DNA from 4 places in the Streptomyces sp. NPDC107538 genome. Region 2 is predicted to be linked to each of the others. Evidence: riboswitches for the same ligand, from Rfam matches in the RefSeq annotation. Region 2 holds a riboswitch; each other region holds the start of a gene.
The links. Region 2 has a riboswitch for cyclic di-AMP ahead of ACZ7MG_RS39020 (C40 family peptidase). Riboswitches for the same ligand answer to the same signal wherever they lie in the genome.

Region 1 (3,201 bases), on a different contig from region 2:
TGGGAGGCCACCGAGTTCGACATCTCCGAGGACCAGCAGGGGACGCTGGCGCGGGCGGCGGCGGCCATCGGGGTCGAGCTGTTCGTGGTGGACGACGGCTGGTTCGGGAACCGTACGAGCGACCGCGCCGGGCTCGGCGACTGGGCGCCCAATCCGGACCGCTTCCCCAAGGGGCTCAAGCCGCTCGCCGACTATGTGCACGCCCTCGGGATGCAGTTCGGTATCTGGGTCGAGCCGGAAATGGTCAATCCGGACAGCGAGCTGTACCGGGCGCACCCCGAATGGGCACAGTTCCAACCGGGACGAAAGCGGACGGAGCTGCGCAATCAGCTCGTTCTCAATCTCGCCCGCGAGGACGTCCAGGAATACCTCTGGGAGCGGCTGGACGCACTGCTCTCCAGCGCGCCGATCGACTATGTGAAGTGGGACTTCAACCGCTGCTTCACCGATGCCGGCTGGCCCGGTGAGCCGTATCCGCAGAAGCTGTGGGTCGAGCATGTGCGTGCCTTCTACGCCCTGCTGGACCGGCTGCGGGCCGCGCACCCGGGGGTGGCCTTCGAGTCGTGCTCGGGCGGCGGCGGCCGGATCGACCTCGGGGTGATGGCGCGGACGGACCAGGTGTGGACCTCCGACAACACCGACCCGCTGGACCGGCTCGCCATCCAGCACGGCTTCAGCCAGATCCACCCGGCCCGGGCCATGGCCGCCTGGGTCACCGACAGCCCGAACAACCAGCTCAACGGCCGGGTCAGCTCGCTGCGGTTCCGGTTCGTCAGCGCCATGGCCGGGGTGCTCGGCGTCGGCGGTGACCTCACCGAGTGGACCGAGGAGGAGCTGGCCGAGGCGCGCGGCTGGGTCGAGCTGTACAAGGAGATCCGGCCGGTCGTGCAGCGTGGTGATCTCTACCGGCTGCGGCCCCCGGCGGGCGGGCTGAGCGCCGTGCAGTACGTCCACGGGGACGAGGTCGTGGTCCTCGCCTGGCTCCAGGCCCAGCACTACGGCGAGCCGCTCGGCCCGCTCCGGCTGCGCGGACTCGACCCGGAAGGCAGGTATGAATGCCGCGAAACGGGCGAAGTGTACCGAGGGGCGGTGCTGTTGCATCACGGGGTGCGGACGGGGCTGCGTGGTGACTTTGATGCGGCAGTTATCCGCCTGCGTCGCACTTGAGTGAACTGTCCGAAATGCAGCCGTAATTCCAACAAGCCCTGGAATAAAGCCTACTGGTCCGTAGGGGCGTGAGCAGCGTCATATTCGTGACGTTCCGCTGTCGTCATGTGCACGTAATTCGTGGGCTTTTCCAGGGCGGTTGATAAATGTCCAAGACCGGTCTTTTACGGAGCGTGATCGTGGATTGATGTAAGGATCAGGGAGGAAGACGCACAGGAAGTCCCAATGGTTGTCTCTGTGGGCACAAGTCGCTTACGTTCGGCGTCAATCCGGACGGACGCCCAATCCTGCCGCCGACCGGAGCCGCGTACCGACCCGATCCACGGCAGGAGCGGGGGACCCACAGGAATCACCGCCTGTTCCGGTTCCCGGAACGGCTAGGGGTAAAGCCGTGCGCAAGCACGGCCGGACATCTCCAGTCCGCACCCGACAGCTCACCTCGCAGGCGCCGGAGAGGAATTCGCCATGCCCGCGAAGGGTAAGCACCGCCGTCCGAAGTCCCAGCGTTTCACCCGCTCGATCGCCGCCGCCGGGACCGGTGGCGCGGCGCTCGCGCTGCCCCTGATCGGAGCCGCCGGCGCCCACGCCGCGACCCCGGCTGCCGCCGTGTCCGGGGTGTCCGAGAAGACGGCCACCCTCACCGCCGAGAAGGCCGCGGCTGAGGCGGGCGCGCGGATCGAGCAGGCCGAGAAGGCCGCGCAGGCGGAGAAGAGCACCACCAAGAAGGCGGCGACCAAGACCTACTCGGTCAAGGTCGGCGACTACCTCGCGAAGATCGCGGACGAGCAGGACGTCGAGGGCGGCTGGAAGCAGCTGTACTCGGACAACCGCACCGCGATCGGCTCCGACCCGTCGCTCATCCACCCGGGACTCAAGCTCAGCATCGGCGGCCAGGCCGCCTCGGGCGGTTCGTCGCAGTCGTCGAAGCCGCAGCTGTCGCAGTCCTCGAAGGCCGCCGAGTCCTCCGAGTCCTCGAAGTCGTCCACGTCCTCCGGCTCGGCGAAGCAGGAGTCGAAGGACACCCAGGCGTCGACCTCCACGTCGAGCAACCAGTCCTCGTCGTCCAGCGGCGCCGGCTTCAGCGTGCCGATCCAGGGCGCCACCGTCGGCACCGCGTACAAGACCGCCGGCAGCATGTGGTCCAGCGGCTACCACACGGGCGTCGACTTCGTGGCCCCGACCGGGACCAGCCTCAAGGCCGTCGGCGCGGGCACCGTCGTCTCCGCCGGCTGGGGCGGCGCGTACGGCAACCAGGTCGTCATCAAGCTCGCCGACGGCTACTACGCCCAGTACGCCCACCTGTCCTCGCTCTCGGTCTCCGCGGGCCAGTCCGTGACCGGCGGCCAGCAGATCGGCCTCTCCGGCGCCACCGGCAACGTCACCGGGCCGCACCTCCACTTCGAGATCCGGACCAGCCCGAACTACGGCTCGGACATCGACCCGCTGGCCTACCTCCGCTCGAAGGGCGTCAGCGTCTGACGGCATCTCCGTCCGCCGTACACGCCGCAGGCCGGTTCCCGTAATCGGGGGCCGGCTTTCGGCGTTTTCCGACCGCCGTGGTCCTTGTCGTCGTGTTGCGGTCCCGTGGCACGGCCGAGAGGGGTCTCGACAGTGCCGCCCGACACGGGAAGAGTGATCCTTGTAAGCGCTTTCTGCCCGTGCGAAGGAGCGTCATGACCACCCGTAGAGCTTTCGGAGTCCTCGCGGCCGGTGCCGCTCTCGCGGCGCTCGCCCCGGCGGGCACCGCGTCCGCGCACACGCCCCGGCGGCGCGGCCGGCTGATCGCCGCCGACGACTTCCGGCACGGGCTCGGGCAGTGGGCCGTGGAGTTGGAGCGGGGCGGCGCCGTCACGGCCGCGCGCGGTGTGCTGGAGGTCGATGTGCCGGCCGGGGCCACGGTCTGGTTCAGGCGGAGGCTGGAGGGGCCGTACGCCGTCGAGTACACGGCCACACCCGTCTCGGCGGGCGGGGCCAACGACCGGGTCTCCGACCTCAACAACTTCTGGAACGCCGTCGATGTGCGCTCGCCCGGTG
Region 2 (3,201 bases):
AAGGGACGCCTCGCCATGGCAGATCACCTGGAAGCATCCGTCACTCTGCCGAGCGATCCCGCCTCGGTGTCCGCGGCCCGGAACTACGTCGCCAGTGTGCTCGCCGAATGGGGCCTGCCGGGCGACACCGACATCGCGGACACCGTGCGCCTGATCGTGTCCGAACTCGCCACCAACGCCGTCCAGCACACCCTGGGCCAGTCGCCCACCTTCACGGTGGACCTCGCGCTGGACCGCGACGAGCACCTGCGCATCGGCGTCACCGACAGCCATCCACGCTTCCCGAAACGGCTGCCGGCCGCCGTCCAGCAGGACAACGGCCGGGGCATGGTCATCATCCGCTGGCTGACCGCCGAGTGCGGCGGCAGGCTGAGCGTCAGACCCACGCGGGAGGGCGGCAAGACGGTGGCGATCGAACTTCCGTGGACGGTCCCCGTGCAACCGGTCACGGCAGGCGGCCCCCAGGAGACCTGAGAGAGTCCGCTTACCGGGGGGATTCCGCGGACCTGGGGGATTTCTCGGACCCGAGGGATTTCGCGCGTCCCACCAGCTGCGGCAGCACACCCCACAGGAACACACATCCGACGAGTGTGCCGGTACCGGCGAGGATGCCGGCCGTCCGGTCGAGCGTCACATCCACGACCAGCAGGACGGATCCGGCGAAGGCGAATATCAGCACCGCCAGGCCGGTGCCTGCCAGCCGGGAGGAGACCCGGACGATGACGGGCTTGGCGTTCTGCCCGAAGAGCGAGCGGTGCAGTGCGGCCGGGGCGGTGAAGAGGGCCGCCGCGAGGACCGCGAGGAGCAGGGTGGTGACATAGGTGGCGCGCTGTACGGAGTCCAGGTCCGGGAAGCGCGGCGTGAAGGCCAGCGTCAGCAGGAACGCGAAGAGGATCTGCACCCCGGTCTGGGTGACCCGCAACTCCTGGAGCAACTCGGAGAAATTGCGGTCGGCGCGTTCGAGGGGGGTCTCGTTGCGTGCGGGGACGGTGCGTTCGTCGGCCATGGGCGGACGGGTAACCAGATCCAGCCGTGGCACGCCCGTCGGTAGCACGCCTGTCGGTAGCACGCCTGTCGGGGGCGGCGGAGCCCTCCGCCGCCCCCGACGGTGGGTCAGCGGACCCGGCCGTACCAGACGTTCTTCGTCCAGAGCTTCTGCAGCCGGACGACGTCACCCGTCTTCGGCGAGTGCCAGATCTTTCCCTTCCCCGCGTAGATACCGACGTGGTAGACGTTCGAGCCCGAGTGGAAGAAGACCAGGTCTCCGAGCTTGCGGCTGCTCGCGGAGATGTGCTTCGTCTTGTTGTACTGCTGCTGAGCAGTACGGGGCAGCTTCTTGCCCGCCTTCTTGAACGAGTAGAGCGTCAGCCCTGAGCAGTCGAACCTGCCCGGGCCCGTGGCGCCGTACTTGTAAGGGGAGCCCTTCTTGGAAGCCGCGACCTTGAGTGCCTTCGACGCCACTGTGGCGGCCTCGGCGCCGGATGCGGCGCCCGGGACCACGATGCTGCCGCTGACAGCGGCGATGGTCAGAGCCGAGGCCGTGCCGGCCCGGGTCAACAGCGACGGGACACGATTCAGCGCAGTCATGCGCAACCCTTCGTCAGCCGCCTGTGAAGGATGACCTGTCGGATTCGGGCTGGCGAAGTTGCCCGGCCGCTGACGCGGCTTCACCCCAAGGGCTGCTCGGCCCGGTCATGGCGTGACCGTTCCGGCGACCCGTCGTGCTTGGGTCCTCCACTCCTGCCGATGCACTCCTGTCGACCGGTCATCCGGGTAGCGGCAGGACTCGGCGTCCACCCGGATCGCCCCGCCGCTGCGGCGGGGGCTTGTCGTCAGGAAGGGATCTTGGCGTACGGACGTCCGAAAATCCCAACGGAACCGTGGATTTGTGGTCTTACTCACCACTCGACCGTTCGGGTGGACAGAGCCTTTTCGGCTGGTGTGTCCCACTGGTCGAGGAGGTCCGCACCAGCACCGGAATGATGCGTTCCGGCCATGTACCAGGCATGTTGCGCAACTTCACAGGTCCTCATGACGTATGGGCCGATGGGTCGATCGTGGTAGGCCGTCCGGAGGGCGCGAAACCCGGACCGGACACTCCGTCAGTAGTACGGCGAACGGCCCGCGATCGGTTCAGACGGGTGAGTCGCCCCGTCCTCGGCGGGTGAGTCGCCCGGTTCAGGCCGGTGAGTCCTCGGGCTCCGGCGGCAGGGCCACCCGGCCGGCCCGCCGCTCCCCGTCGAGAACCCGCAGAGCTCGCGCGAGCGTCGGGGCGTGCACCTCGTTCTCCCCACGCTTGTGCATCAGTTCGAGCGCCTCGCGCAGTGCGATCGCCTTGGCGACGAGCGCCTGCGCCGCACGCAACCCGCGGTACGTGTCGCCCGGACGCGCCGGATTGATCCGGCCGAGCAGATCGACCACGTCCAGGTAACGGTCGATCAGCTCCGCCTCGGCGCGGGTGAGCGCGGGCAGCGGCGGCAGTTCGGGTGGCAGCATCCGCGCCTCACCTCGCGCCGGGGAGCGTGTGCGAACCCTTACGGCTCGGGATCACCCGGTCGGCCAGGCCGTACGCCACCGCCGCCTCGGCGTCGAGGAACATGTCCCGCTCGATGTCGGCGCTGATCCGCTCCGGGCTCCGCCCCGTGTGCCGGACGAGCATCTCCTCCAGCATCCGGCGGTTGCGCGTCAACTCCTGGGCCTGGATGACCAGATCGCTCGTCTGCCCCTCGATCCGGTCGGTCACCTCCGGCTGATGGATCAGCACGCGTGCCCCCGGCAGCATGAACCGCTTGCCGGGCGTGCCCGCCGCCAGCAGCACCGCGGCGGCCGAACCCGCCTGCCCCAGACAGATGGTCTCCACGTCACAGGTGACGAAGCGGATCGTGTCGTAGAGCGCCGTCATCGCGCTGAACGAGCCGCCCGGCGAGTTGATGTAGAGCGAGATGTCGCGGTCCGGCGACTGGTACTCGAGGTGCATGAACTGCGCCATCACGTCGTTCGCCGAGGTGTCGTCGATCGGCGTCCCGAGGAACACGATCCGCTCCTCCAGCAGCTTCGAGTACGGATCCATCGTTCGGTGACCCGCACTGGTGCGCTCGGTGAACTCGGGCAGCACATGACGGGCCGACGGGCGGTTCGCGGGCATGGGAGCGCCTCCTCTGATCGACTTCTGTAAAAAATGTACAGGACGTACGTAGCCGG
Region 3 (3,201 bases), on a different contig from region 2:
CGCCGGTCGCACCACGCTGTGGATCGACGACTCGCCGTCGTAGAAGACCGACTCCTCGCGGACGTACGTGCCCGGCTTCGGGGCGTGGATCATCATGCCGTTGCCGATGTAGAGGCCGACGTGGCCGATGTTGTCGTAGAAGAAGATCAGGTCGCCGGGCCTGGCGTTCGCCAGGGAGACGGTGGTGCCGCTGTCGACCTGGTCGTAGGTGGTGCGGGGGAGGTCGACGCCGGCGGCCTTCCAGGCGGCCTGGGTGAGGCCGGAACAGTCGTAGGAGCCGGGGCCGGTGGCGCCCCAGACGTACGGCTTGCCGATCTGCGCGCGGGCGAAGGCGAGGGCCTTGGCGGCCTTCGAGGCGTACGTGGAGTCCTCGGCGGTGGCGGCGGTCTCGGTGGTGGTGCCGGTCGACGCCTCCGTGCCGGTGGAGGGCTTCTCCTGGACCGTCCCCTGGGTTCCCTGGGTTCCCTGGGCGCCCTGGGTCCCCTGGGCCGTCTGTGCCGCCGCCTGCTGCCGCGCGAGTTCCTCGGCCTTGCGGTCGGCCTCCTCCTGCTCGCGCTGTTCGATCGCGGCGAGCCGGGCCTTCTCCTCGGCGGTGAGGGTGGAGAGCAGTTCGCGGGCCTCGGCCAGCTTCGCCTGGACCGTGGCCTTGCGGGCCTTGAGGGTCTTCTGCGACTCGGTGAGCTGTTCGAGGCTGTCGCTCGCCTCCTGGCGCTGCTCCGTCGCCTCGGCCTGCTCGGTGACGTATGCGTCGACGGCTTCCTGCTGACGGTCCGTCAACCGGTCCATCAGCTGGTTCTGGTCGAAGTAGGCCTGCGGGTCGTCCGCCAGGAGCAGTGAGGCCTGGTCGGGGGCGGCCGCGCCGTCGCGGTACTGGGCCGCGGCGAACGAACCCAGCTCCTCCCGCGTCTCGTTGAGCTTCTCCTGGCGCTTGGCGACGGTTTCGAGGAGGGTCTCGACCTGCTTCTTCTGCTTGGTCGTCCGCTCCTTGGCCGCGTTGTAGTTCTCGGTCGCCGATCCGGCCTTGCGGTAGAGGTCGTCGACCTTCTTCTCGACTTCCTCCAGGCTCGGCTTGTCGTCGGTCGAGGGCGAGGCCGCGGCCGTCTGCGAGAGCAGGGCCACGGAGGTGAGTGCGGCGGTGGCGAGGGCGGGGGTGCGGATGCCCGCGCGCGTCCGGCCGGCCGGACGCGGCTTGCGGTGCGGCGCCATGGTTCGGCGTCTCCTTCCGTTGTCCGCCTACCGAGTTAGCTGTCGGGTTCGGGCGCAAGCTTCGGAAGGTTTGCCCTACGACCCTTGCCGCGTGCGGCGGTCGGGCCGATTCACCCCGGAGGTCGGTGGGTCCCCGGCTCCGGCGCCCACGTAAGGCGTACCGGACTCGGCGGAGGCCGTGCGGCCCGGCGACGTTCGCCGGTTGGGTCGTACGGTCCTAGGGAAGAAGCTAGCCAACTCGTGTGGCCCGTGTGAAGGTTGATGTTCGATATGCCCGATACGTTTTCGTGACCTTAGCCTCTTCGGCGCGACAGGCGGTAGGCTCGATCGCTCACCGTCGTACGGCGGTCGCGGTGCGTGGCGGATGTGGACTTCCCGGGGCGGCCTCTCGCTGTCAGTGGGGGCGCCTAGACTCGGAGAGCGATGAGCAGCCTCTTTGACGACAGCTTCCTGGCGGACCTCCAGGCCCCCCGCGGCCACGCGGAGGAGCCCCCGCCGCCGCCCGAGGACGATCACGTACCGGAGCCGCTTCCGGACGATCTGTTCGGCGGGAAGTTCGACGCGCCCCCGGACCGGGACGCGTACTACCGCGACGGCGCCCCCCGCCCCGCGATCGACGCGGCGGCGCTCCTGGACGGGCTGAACGACAACCAGCGCGCGGCCGTGGTCCACGCGGGCTCGCCCCTGCTCATCGTGGCCGGCGCCGGCTCCGGCAAGACCCGGGTGCTCACCCACCGCATCGCCCATCTGCTCGGCGAGCGGCGGGTCCATCCCGGCCAGATCCTCGCGATCACCTTCACCAACAAGGCCGCCGGCGAGATGAAGGAGCGCGTCGAGCAGCTCGTCGGACCGCGCGCCCACGCCATGTGGGTCATGACCTTCCACAGCGCCTGCGTACGGATCCTGCGGCGGGAGAGCAAGAAGCTCGGCTTCACCTCCTCCTTCTCGATCTACGACGCCGCCGACAGCAAGCGGCTGATGGCGCTCGTCTGCCGTGATCTGGACCTCGACCCCAAGCGCTTCCCGCCCAAGTCCTTCAGCGCCAAGATCTCGAACCTGAAGAACGAGCTGATCGACGAGGAGGACTTCGCCGCGCAGGCCGCCGACGGCTTCGAGAAGACCCTCGCCCAGGCCTATGCGATGTACCAGTCGCGCCTCCGCGAGGCGAACGCGCTGGACTTCGACGACCTGATCATGACGACGGTCAATCTGCTGCGCGCCTTCCCGGACGTCGCCGAGCACTACCGCCGCCGCTTCCGGCATGTCCTGGTCGACGAGTACCAGGACACCAACCACGCCCAGTACGCCCTGGTCAGAGAGCTGGTCGGCACCTCCGAGCACCCCGTCGACGTACCGCCCAACGAGTGGGACGTACCGCCCGCCGAACTCTGTGTCGTGGGTGACGCCGACCAGTCGATCTACGCCTTCCGCGGCGCGACGATCCGCAACATCCTCCAGTTCGAGGAGGACTACCCGGACGCGACGACGATCCTGCTGGAGCAGAACTACCGCTCCACGCAGACGATCCTCTCCGCGGCCAACGCGGTCATCGAGCGCAACGAGTCCCGCCGCCCGAAGAACCTGTGGACCAACGCGGGCGCGGGCGCGCGGATCACCGGCTATGTCGCCGACACCGAGCACGACGAGGCCCAGTTCGTGGCCGACGAGATAGACCGGCTGACGGACGCGGGCGACGCGAAGGCCGGAGATGTCGCGGTCTTCTATCGGACGAACGCCCAGTCCCGAGTCTTCGAAGAGGTGTTCATCCGCGTCGGCCTGCCCTACAAGGTCGTCGGCGGTGTCCGCTTCTACGAGCGCAAGGAGGTCCGGGACGTCCTCGCCTATCTGCGCGTTCTCGCCAACCCGGAGGACTCCGTCCCGCTGCGCCGTATCCTCAATGTGCCCAAGCGCGGTATCGGCGACCGCGCCGAGGCGATGATCGACGCCCTCTCGCAGCGCGAGAAGATCAGCTTCCCGCAGGCCCTGAAGCGCGTC
Region 4 (3,201 bases), on a different contig from region 2:
GCGAGTGGCTGGACCGGCTCGGCACGGTCGCCGGCCGCGCCGACGAACTGTGCCGGTTCGCGGTCCTGTTCGGTGACCCGAAGCTCGCCCTGACCGCCGTCGACCGCGTCCTGGAGGTGACGGCCGACGAGGTCCAGGAGATCGCCAAGGCCCGCCTGCGGCCCGACAACCGCGCGGTGCTCGTGTACGAGCCCGTCGCCGCCGAAGAGGACGCCGAAGAGGAAGGCGTCGCGGCCGAGGCCGCCGAAACCACCGACGAGACCGAGGAGTCGGCGAAGTGACCGAGCTCGCGACCATGGACTTCCACCCGCAGCCCCAGGCCGGCGACGCCCGCCCCTGGGCGTTCCCGGCGCCCGAGCGCGGCACCCTGGACAACGGCCTGACCGTGCTGCGCTGCCACCGCCCCGGCCAGCAGGTCGTCGCCGTCGAGGTCGTCCTCGACGCGCCCCTGGACGCCGAGCTGGCCGGTCTCGACGGTGTCGCCACCATCATGACCAGGGCGTTCTCCGAGGGCACCGACAAGCACTCGGCCGAGGAGTTCGCCGCCGAGCTGGAGCGCTGCGGCGCCACCCTCGACTCGCACGCCGACCACCCCGGCGTACGCCTGTCCCTCGAAGTGCCCGTGTCGCGGCTGGAGAAGGCCCTCGGGCTGCTCGCCGACGCCCTGCGGGCCCCCGCGTTCGACGACAGCGAGATCGAGCGGCTGGTGGCCAACCGGCTCGACGAGATCCCGCACGAGACCGCCAGCCCCGGCCGCAGGGCCGCCAAGGAGCTCTCCCGGCAGCTGTTCCCGGCCGCCTCCCGGATGTCGCGGCCCCGCCAGGGCACCGAGGAGACCGTCGAGGGCATCGACTCCGCGGCCGTACGCGCCTTCTACGAGCGGCATGTACGCCCCGCGACGGCCACCGCCGTGATCGTCGGCGACCTCACCGGCGTCGACCTCGACGCGCTGCTCGGCGACACCCTGGGCGCGTGGACGGGCTCCCCGGCCAAGCCGAGCGCCGTGCCGTCGGTGACCGCCGACGACACCGGCCGCGTGATCATCGTGGACCGTCCGGGCTCCGTGCAGACGCAGTTGCTCATCGGCCGGGTGGGCGCCGACCGCCACGACCGGGTGTGGCCGGCCCAGGTACTCGGCACCTACTGCCTCGGCGGCACCCTCACGTCCCGGCTGGACCGCGTGCTGCGCGAGGAGAAGGGCTACACCTACGGGGTGCGCGCGTTCGGCCAGGTGCTGCGCTCCGCGCCCGACGGCTCCGGTGTCGCCATGCTCGCCATCAGCGGCTCCGTGGACACCCCGAACACCGGTCCGGCGCTCGACGACCTGTGGACGGTCCTGCGCACCCTGGCCGCCGAGGGGCTGACCGACGCCGAACGCGACGTCGCCGTACAGAACCTGGTCGGGGTCGCCCCCCTCAAGTTCGAGACGGCCGCGGCCGTGGCGAGCACGCTGGCCGACCAGGTCGAGCAGTACCTGCCGGACGACTACCAGTCGACGCTGTACCGCCAACTCGCCGCCACCGGCACCGTGGAGGCCACCGCGGCCGCCGTGAGCGCCTTCCCGGTGGACCGTCTGGTGACCGTCCTCGTCGGGGACGCCGCGCAGATCGAGGAGCCGGTCAGGGCCCTCGGAATCGGCGAAGTCACCGTCGTACCCGCCGAGTAGAGGCCGAGTAGAGGCAGGGCGGAAGCCGAGGAGAAACCGGACGGAACGGCGCACGCGCGTGAGGCCCTGGTGACTGAAGAGTCACCAGGGCCCATGTTTGTCCGTATTGATGGCGGAGGTTGCGTGTCTGACCTGTGGCGTAGTTAACAAATCCTGTGATCCGTTTGTTATTTCGAAGACGGCCCACTTAGCGTCGGTCCGGCTGTTCGTCAGATGTTCGCCGCAGCCGCGGCACCGGACAGTCATCGCCGAGTCCCCGTATGGCGCGAGCCAGGGGAGCCGGGGACCCACCGAAGTCCCTGGGGTGAATCGGGTGCCCTTCGCGAGCCACGCGAAACGGGGGGCAGCCGTAGGAGACCTTCCTGCTCCGAACCCGTCAGCTAACCCGGTAGGCGAGAGGGAAGGAAAGGACCAGCCACTTCATGGCGTTCACCCGCGCCCCCGGGAAGCACCGCCGTCCCGGCCGTGTACAGCGCACGACCACGAGGAACGTGGGCGTCGCCGCTCTCACCACCACCGGTGTCTTCGGGACCCTGGCCGGACCCGCGCTCGCCGCGGAGGAGCCCGCCGTCGAGCAGACCGGCCTGAACCAGATCATCACCCTCGGCGACACGGTCGCCGATCAGGTCGACGCACAGGCCGCCGCCCAGGAGCAGGCCGCCGAGGTGGCCGCCGTCAAGAAGAAGGCGCAGGAGGAGGCCCGCAAGGCCGCCGCCGAGAAGGCCGAGCAGGAACGTGCCGCCGCCAAGGAGCGCGAGGAGATCAAGGCCCGTGCCGCCCGCGCGGCCGAGCGCGAGCGCCTGAACACCTATGTCTCGCCCATCAGCGGCTCCTACATCTCCACCGGCTACAAGGCCGGCGGCGCCGTCTGGTCCTCCGGCAGCCACACCGGTGTCGACTTCCACGCCGCGTCCGGCACCACCGTCCTCGCGGTCGGCTCCGGCACCGTCGTCGAGGCGGGCTGGGGCGGTGCGTACGGCAACAACATCGTGATCAAGATGGTTGACGGCACGTACACCCAGTACGGCCACCTGTCGTCCATCGGCGTCTCCGTCGGCCAGACGGTCACGCCCGGCCAGCAGATCGGCCTCTCCGGGGCGACCGGCAACGTCACCGGCCCGCACCTGCACTTCGAGGCCCGGACGACCGCCGAGTACGGCTCGGACATCGACCCCGTCGCGTATCTGCGCTCGCACGGTGTGAACGTCTGACGGACCCACCGCTTTGAGGAGGCCCCGGCTCATCGAGCCGGGGCTTTCCTCGTTGTGCGTACCTGTGGTGACGTGACGTACCTCCTGTCCAAAAAATATCCCTGGATTCCGGCCCGCCATCGGAAATTCCGGCTCGCTGCAATAGAGTCGCTGGAACACACGTCAACTATCGACGTTTCACGGGGATTAAGACGGAGGTCGGTCATGCGTATTCCGGCGCACTCGGTATGCACGGCGATCCGGGATGACATCGTCGCGGGTGTCTACGAGCGCGGCAGCCGTCTCACCGAGGAACTGCTCGCCCGCCGGTACGGCGTCAGCCGG

Region 1: it holds a riboswitch for cyclic di-AMP, as region 2 does, so the genes downstream of both, ACZ7MG_RS22555 (M23 family metallopeptidase) here and ACZ7MG_RS39020 (C40 family peptidase) in region 2, are expected to answer to the same signal.
Region 3: it holds a riboswitch for cyclic di-AMP, as region 2 does, so the genes downstream of both, ACZ7MG_RS08765 (C40 family peptidase) here and ACZ7MG_RS39020 (C40 family peptidase) in region 2, are expected to answer to the same signal.
Region 4: it holds a riboswitch for cyclic di-AMP, as region 2 does, so the genes downstream of both, ACZ7MG_RS27650 (M23 family metallopeptidase) here and ACZ7MG_RS39020 (C40 family peptidase) in region 2, are expected to answer to the same signal.

What each region holds. Positions count from the first base shown of each region.
Region 1 is NZ_JBVKAY010000006.1:177,457-180,657, reverse strand. It holds gene ACZ7MG_RS22560 (alpha-galactosidase) at 1-1,167, shown strand, start outside; cyclic di-AMP (ydaO/yuaA leader) riboswitch at 1,470-1,628, shown strand; gene ACZ7MG_RS22555 (M23 family metallopeptidase) at 1,633-2,646, shown strand; gene ACZ7MG_RS22550 (DUF6250 domain-containing protein) at 2,841-3,201, shown strand, end outside.
Region 2 is NZ_JBVKAY010000019.1:30,903-34,103, reverse strand. It holds gene ACZ7MG_RS39030 (ATP-binding protein) at 16-474, shown strand; gene ACZ7MG_RS39025 (DUF6328 family protein) at 485-1,006, opposite strand; gene ACZ7MG_RS39020 (C40 family peptidase) at 1,114-1,587, opposite strand; cyclic di-AMP (ydaO/yuaA leader) riboswitch at 1,591-1,761, opposite strand; gene ACZ7MG_RS39015 (hypothetical protein) at 2,179-2,496, opposite strand; gene ACZ7MG_RS39010 (ATP-dependent Clp protease proteolytic subunit) at 2,504-3,145, opposite strand.
Region 3 is NZ_JBVKAY010000002.1:655,613-658,813, reverse strand. It holds gene ACZ7MG_RS08765 (C40 family peptidase) at 1-1,206, opposite strand, end outside; cyclic di-AMP (ydaO/yuaA leader) riboswitch at 1,216-1,388, opposite strand; gene pcrA (DNA helicase PcrA) at 1,630-3,201, shown strand, end outside.
Region 4 is NZ_JBVKAY010000008.1:146,116-149,316, forward strand. It holds gene ACZ7MG_RS27640 (M16 family metallopeptidase) at 1-281, shown strand, start outside; gene ACZ7MG_RS27645 (M16 family metallopeptidase) at 278-1,666, shown strand; cyclic di-AMP (ydaO/yuaA leader) riboswitch at 1,903-2,076, shown strand; gene ACZ7MG_RS27650 (M23 family metallopeptidase) at 2,089-2,877, shown strand; gene ACZ7MG_RS27655 (GntR family transcriptional regulator) at 3,082-3,201, shown strand, end outside.